One region of the Sphingobacterium sp. JUb20 genome, then DNA from elsewhere that is predicted to be linked to it. Evidence: riboswitches for the same ligand, from Rfam matches in the RefSeq annotation. Region 1 holds a riboswitch; each other region holds the start of a gene.

What was found. Region 1 has a riboswitch for thiamine pyrophosphate ahead of EDF66_RS14780 (TonB-dependent receptor). Riboswitches for the same ligand answer to the same signal wherever they lie in the genome.
Region 2: linked by a shared signal. The riboswitch ahead of thiS (sulfur carrier protein ThiS) and the one ahead of EDF66_RS14780 (TonB-dependent receptor) in region 1 are both predicted to bind thiamine pyrophosphate.
Region 3: linked by a shared signal. The riboswitch ahead of thiM (hydroxyethylthiazole kinase) and the one ahead of EDF66_RS14780 (TonB-dependent receptor) in region 1 are both predicted to bind thiamine pyrophosphate.

What each region holds. Positions count from the first base shown of each region.
Region 1 covers NZ_SLYV01000008.1:152,693-154,971, reverse strand. The annotation lists gene EDF66_RS14785 (amidohydrolase family protein) at 1-137, opposite strand, end outside; TPP riboswitch at 768-893, shown strand; gene EDF66_RS14780 (TonB-dependent receptor) at 954-2,279, shown strand, end outside.
Region 2 covers NZ_SLYV01000010.1:28,854-31,132, forward strand. The annotation lists gene nudK (GDP-mannose pyrophosphatase NudK) at 136-714, shown strand; TPP riboswitch at 901-999, shown strand; gene thiS (sulfur carrier protein ThiS) at 1,021-1,269, shown strand; gene thiC (phosphomethylpyrimidine synthase ThiC) at 1,297-2,279, shown strand, end outside.
Region 3 covers NZ_SLYV01000005.1:176,770-179,048, reverse strand. The annotation lists gene thiE (thiamine phosphate synthase) at 1-293, opposite strand, end outside; gene thiM (hydroxyethylthiazole kinase) at 293-1,087, opposite strand; TPP riboswitch at 1,150-1,243, opposite strand; gene EDF66_RS10170 (efflux RND transporter periplasmic adaptor subunit) at 1,697-2,279, shown strand, end outside.

The DNA of each region.
Region 1 (2,279 bases):
ATATGCTGGCCGCTCAATTCTACGTCTTTACTTTCATAAATCCCAAGGATTTCACCATCATCATTAACTTTTACCACTCCATCTTTAATAGGTAAAGATGTAATTGGTAAGATATAGGTAGCGCTAAAATATTTCATTATTATAAAAACTTTAATAGTTACTTAGCATTCAGGTCAACGCAAAGGAACTGTGGTTATTAACGTTAAAATTCGTGCCAAAATTTAGTAAAAAAAATATTACCATTAAAAAAAACAAATTTACACAATTAGTTTAATTATTTAATCGTGATAAAAATCAAAGACTTTTAGATAAATTAACTTATAAGAATGTAACATAAATTTAAACCTTAATAAAAACTCCCTTGTTGCTAAAAATAATTAACATGAGCTAAAAGTTTGAATTTTAGCATATTTTTTGAAGGTAGGGAATAAGTTTAAATTCAGCCAATATATTATCTAAAAACCACAATTTTATTCATTTTTGTAGCGATTCAATGACGTTATGTCAGTGAAGCATCAATAAATCATGGAATTATAAATGGACATCCTTTTAGTTATAAAAAAAAGAAACCGGATCAATACAGCTACTTTAAAATCCGAAAGAAGCTAAAGATAAAGCAACACAACATTCATCATAATACAATCCTATAAACGAAAATCTATTCCACTTATTTTTACGAGCAAAACAAATTGATATTCCAAAACTCAATTCCTCAACATCCATTTTTACATTATATTTTTAGTACAGATTTTATTTAATACCTTCGCATTATCAATAAGGGGTGCCTTGTTCTACGAACACGAATAAAGGCTGAGATTATACCCAACAATACATTTATGTGTTGTGCACCTGATCCAGATAATGCTGGCGGAGGGAAAAGGTTAGTTAAATAAGTGAAAAACTGTTGTAACCCCTAGCAATAGTTTGTTTAACTCAAAATTCAATTAAAAAACATGATTAAAAATTTAATCAGCACAGTGCTATTTCTAGGAATAACATTATCCGTATCAGCTCAAAACGCTTTATCCATCAAAGTCTTAGACAATGAAACAAAAAAATCGTTACAGGGCGCAAGTATCGTTCTGACAAAAAATCAGAGTAAGAATTTAACAACTGATCGAAATGGCACTTCAAAGTTTTCAGGATTACCTGATGGACAATACGCCATAACAATCTCTTACATAGGCTATAGTACAGAAAAGAAGCAGATTGATCTGGTACAAAATACTGATCTTGAAATCTTTCTAAAACCACGTGCTATAAAAACAGAAGAAGTCCTGGTCATGGCAACACGTGCCAAAAACAACTCTTCTACAACCTATAAAAATATTAGCAAACAAGATATCGCTAAAAACAATTTCGGACAAGATATTCCATATCTACTAGATCAAACACCATCTGTCGTCATAGGATCGGACGCAGGAGCAGGTATAGGATATACAAATATGAAAATAAGAGGATCTGATAATGCCCGCATAAATGTAACATTGAATGGAATTCCGTTGAATGACGCGGAAAGTATGGGCTCATTCTTCGTCAATCTTCCCGATTTTGCATCCTCAACCGAGAGTATCCAGATTCAAAGAGGAATTGGAACTTCTACAAACGGGGCGGGATCATTCGGGGCATCACTAAACATACAATCCAATACACTCGAAAAAGAGCCGTACGTAGAATTCAACAACTCTTTCGGCTCCTATAATTCTTGGAAAAATACTTTGAAAGTAGGTTCAGGACTACTAAATAATAAATTTGCCTTTAATGTTCGTCTCTCACGTATTTTGAGCGATGGCTATATCGACCGAGCATCTTCCGATTTAAAGTCTTTTTATGTAGATGGAGGTTATTATAGTGACAAACATATTTTAAAGGCCATTGTATTCTCTGGCAAGGAAAAAACATATCAATCTTGGTACGGAACACCAGAGCCAAGATTAAACAATGATGTAGAGGGGATGAAAGATTATGCCGTCAATGATGGCTATACACAGCTAGAAACAGAAAATCTATTAAATTCTGGTCGCACTTACAACAAATACCTATATAAAAACCAAACAGACAACTACACGCAAACACATCACCAGTTACATTACACCAATTTTATCAATGAAAAACTAATTTTTAATGCGGCACTACATTACACCAGAGGTGCAGGCTATTACGAAGAATTCCGACCTGAAGACGACTTTTCAAAATACAATTTACCACCAGTCATTTCAGGAACCGATACCATCAAACAAACCGATTTGGTAAGGAGAAGATGGTTAGATAATTACTTC
Region 2 (2,279 bases), on a different contig from region 1:
TTTATAAATTTATATACCTTTAGCCATCGACAACTTACTTTTAAAAGTCCACCGTATTTTAGAAAAAAAGTATAAAAGAACTGAAAAATATGCATATGACAATTATTAATAATGCGAATTTGAAATACCTCAATCATGATAGATAACATCAAAATCACAGAAACCAAGGTCTTATCAGACAATTGGTACGTCTTGCGAAAGATCACTTACGAATATTTGAAAAAGGACGGCACCATTATGAGTCAAAGCAGGGAAGCATACGACAGAGGAAACGGTGCCACTATTTTACTGTACAACAAAGAACAGAAAACAGTTATCCTTACCCGTCAATTTCGTCTACCTACATTTGTCAATGGAAATGAGAGTGGTATGATGATTGAAGCTTGTGCAGGTTTGTTGGATAAAGATAATGCCGAGGATTGCATCAGAAGAGAAACTGAAGAAGAAACGGGTTATAAAATTACAGATGTACGTAAAATATTTGAAGCTTATATGTCCCCTGGATCTGTCACGGAAATTCTGTATTTCTTTATAGCCGAATATGCTAAAGAAATGAAAGTCAGTGAAGGTGGTGGGCTAGAACAGGAGGAAGAAAATATTGAAGTTTTGGAATTGCCTATAAAAGAAGCGATGCAAATGGTTGATAATGGCGAAATCAAAGATGCCAAAACCATTATGCTGCTTCAATATATTAAACTCCAGCATATTTTATAGTATTTGCCATTGATTCTCCCTGCCCATAACTCCACCTCTGCCAGGGAGAATCATTATTCGCTATACCAGCAGTCCCCATTAATAAAACACTTCACTTCTTAAAGTATATGGTTCTGTCACAAAAAGATGGACAGACTAAAATAAATCTACCTCTTTTCGTTTATTGAGATTTTTTACCTAGTTTAGTGGAAACTTTAGGGGTGTCTGCAAAATTTGCAGGCTGAGATTTTACCCTTAGAACCTGATCCGGATCATACTGGCGTAGGGAAAAGTAGATGTCTTCATTGTGCATATACCGGCACAACTGTGGCCATTCCTAAAGTTTTTTATTTAAAAATTTTAAAAGGAATGGAACTCAAAATTAATCACCAATTACGTTTTTTTGAACAGCCCCCCTCCTCTTTGGAAGGTTTGATGCTTTTGGAATTCCCAGAAAAAAGCAAGGGCATTGCTGTCGCTATTAATAACCAGGTTATACCCAAAACGGCTTGGGCAACAACCAAACTACAGCATCAGGACTCAATTCTAATTATCGCTGCAACACAGGGCGGATAAATCTCTTATACCTATTACTATACCATCATGTTAGAACAAAACATTACCCAGACCCCATTTCCAAATTCAAAAAAAGTCTATATTTCAGGTCAGCTCTATCCTATTCAGGTTGCCATGCGTGAAATTACATTAAGTCCGACCAAACTTAGCAAGGGTGGAATAGAAATCAATCCTCCAGTCACTATTTATGACACTTCTGGTCCGTATACGGATGAACAAGCACAGATTGATATCCGCAAAGGCCTTCCTAGAACTCGTGAAAATTGGATATTGGACAGAAAAGATGTTCAAGTTTTATCACAAATCAGTTCAGATTATGGAAAAGAAAGATTGGCAGACTCGGACCTGGATGAACTCCGTTTTGAATACAGCCATAGACCTAAAAAAGCATTAGCGGGTAAAAATGTAAGTCAACTGCACTATGCAAGAAAAGGAATCATAACTCCAGAGATGGAGTATGTAGCCATTCGCGAAAATCAGCGTATTGAGCAAATCGAAGCAGCAACTAAAGGTATGGATCATCAGCACACCGGTCACAGTTTTGGTGCCCGTACTCCAAAGAAATTAATTACCCCTGAATTTGTAAGAGAAGAAATTGCCGCCGGAAGAGCAATTATTCCAAACAACATTAATCATCCAGAAAGCGAACCGATGATCATCGGTCGCAACTTTTTGGTAAAGATCAACGCTAATATTGGTAATAGTGCCGTTACCTCAAGCATTGAAGAAGAAGTTGATAAAGCTGTCTGGGCATGCCGATGGGGTGCTGATACAATTATGGATCTTTCAACAGGTAAAAATATTCATGAAACACGCGAATGGATCATCCGTAATTCTCCGGTGCCAATTGGTACAGTTCCTATATATCAAGCTTTGGAAAAAGTAAAAGGCGTTGCAGAAGATCTGACATGGGAAATATTCAGAGATACACTAATTGAACAAGCCGAACAAGGGGTTTCTTATTTCACCATCCATGCAGGAGTACTTTTACGTTATATCCATTTAACAGC
Region 3 (2,279 bases), on a different contig from region 1:
TGACTAGGAGAAATATCATGGTTACCTACATGAATACCAGCCGCACCCAATTCTTGGGCCACTTCAAGATTATCATTGATGATTAAAGGAATCCCATATTTGTCAGTGATCTCTTTCAATTGGCGGGCTTTTGCCAAGTAAAGACGTGTCGTTAGCTCTTTTTCTCGAAGCTGTATAATATCTACACCACCAATAATAGCGCGCTCCGCAACATGAAGATAATTTATTCCACGACAATCCTGCTCTGAAATCACAAGATATAACTGATAAGGAAAAGAAGTATCGAAATCCATTATATGCTAAATTTTAATGTATTCCCAAATTCAGTTTCAGTGATGTTATATAGCTTATCAAGAAGTTTAACCTGCAGACTACCCGGTCCATCACTTTCCTTTTCAGCTAGTTCTCCAGCTACTCCCATGAGAGCCATTGCAGCAGTTACTGCCTCTGTTTTATTGGCGATTACAGCTATAAAGGCTCCAACAATCGCACTTGCAGAACATCCTAACCCGGTTACCTTTGTCATCAAAAGATGTCCATTTTTTAGATGAATCTCCTGACTCCCAGAAATCACAATATCAGTTTCGCCAGAAATACAAACAACGGAACCATATTGTCGATGAAGATCTAATGCGGCTTTAACTGCTTCACCACTTTGAGAAGTACTATCCACTCCTTTCGTCTTTATAAGATTAGATTTGTTTAGTGCAATAATTTCAGATGCATTACCTCTTATGACAGTTGGTTTTTCACGAAGCAATTCTTTTAGAATATGATCGCGATAAGATGTCGCCCCCGCTCCAACAGGATCTAAAATCCAAGGTTTCCCTAATTGAGAAGCAGTATTTGCGGCCAATAACATAGATTCTGACCACACTTCATCTAATGTTCCTATGTTAATAACAAGTGAATCGCTGATAGTGACCATCTCGACTACTTCAGTTTTAGCATGAGCCATAATAGGTGAAGCTCCAACAGCCAATAAGGCATTGGCAGTATTATTCATGACGACAAAATTAGTAATGTTATGTACGAGTGGCGATTGTGCTCTTACTTGTTGGATATGCATCCAAAGTGTTTTCTCCATATTCATTTCATTTAATAAAAGATTGAATGCTTTAGGAAAAAACCACATACAAAACAGCACAGGTGTACTGTATTGCTTTTCCCTACGTCGGTATTAGCCGTGTCAGGTTCAAAGGGACTCTCTCAATTCTTTTTTAGAATACCCCTAAAGCATAACAAAGATATAAAATATAAACATTCATTCCCATCGCATGAACATTGACATTTTGAAATAATAATTATTATGTTGAGTTTATCTATAAAAAATCACATGTCATAATTGTAAAAAAACACAACACATTGATTGTTTTGACATTAAAAACCATTCTGATCACAAAAAATTCCATCAACAGAAAGCAATAAATTACAAAACTGCTGTTACATTAAATAAAAATAATATAGCTGTTGCTCTCGATAATTTTAAATTTAACATCCTAATTTTTACTAGACTTAATTCTAATTTTATCGTATCAAAACAAAAAAAATCGGCTATACTTACCAATTTACATCGTGATGATTCAGTAGATAACTATTTCGGTTCAGAAGCTATTTTCACCAGTTCAGTCAATTATTTCTTTCTTAAACCATCTAATCTTCTGTTATTTGTATTTGAAATTTTAATCATAAAAAAATGGTAAAGCAAGAATTCAAAGCAACAAACAATTTCAATCTATATACAGCCGTATTTGCTTTCGGTTTATTATTTATTTCATGTGGCGGACAAAAACAAGATGGATCGTATGAACAACAGGCTGTTCCTGCTGATTTCATTGAGCTAAAAGAGTCTCCGACTACGATTGTAGAAACTTATCCTGGTACCATAGAGGGAACAGTCAATGTCGATATTAGAGCACAAGTTTCCGGTTACCTAGAAGTGACATATGTGAAGGAAGGACAATATGTACAAAAGGGGCAATCACTTTTTAAAATTAAAAGTGATGTCTTCAATGAGCAGGTGAACAACAGTAAAGCTTCGTTACAGTCAGCACTAGCTGCACAGGCAAATGCACAGATTGAATTAGAAAAAATAAGACCGCTAGTTCAGGGAAAGGTTGTTTCAGACCTGCAGCTAAAAACTGCTCAAGCGCAATATGATGCAGCAAGTGCTCAGGTGGCACAAGCCAAATCAGCAGTAAGCTCTTCACAGTTAAACGCCGCTTTCGCAATTATCAAAGCACCAGTAAGTGGATATATAGGCCGTATTCCGAGTAGGG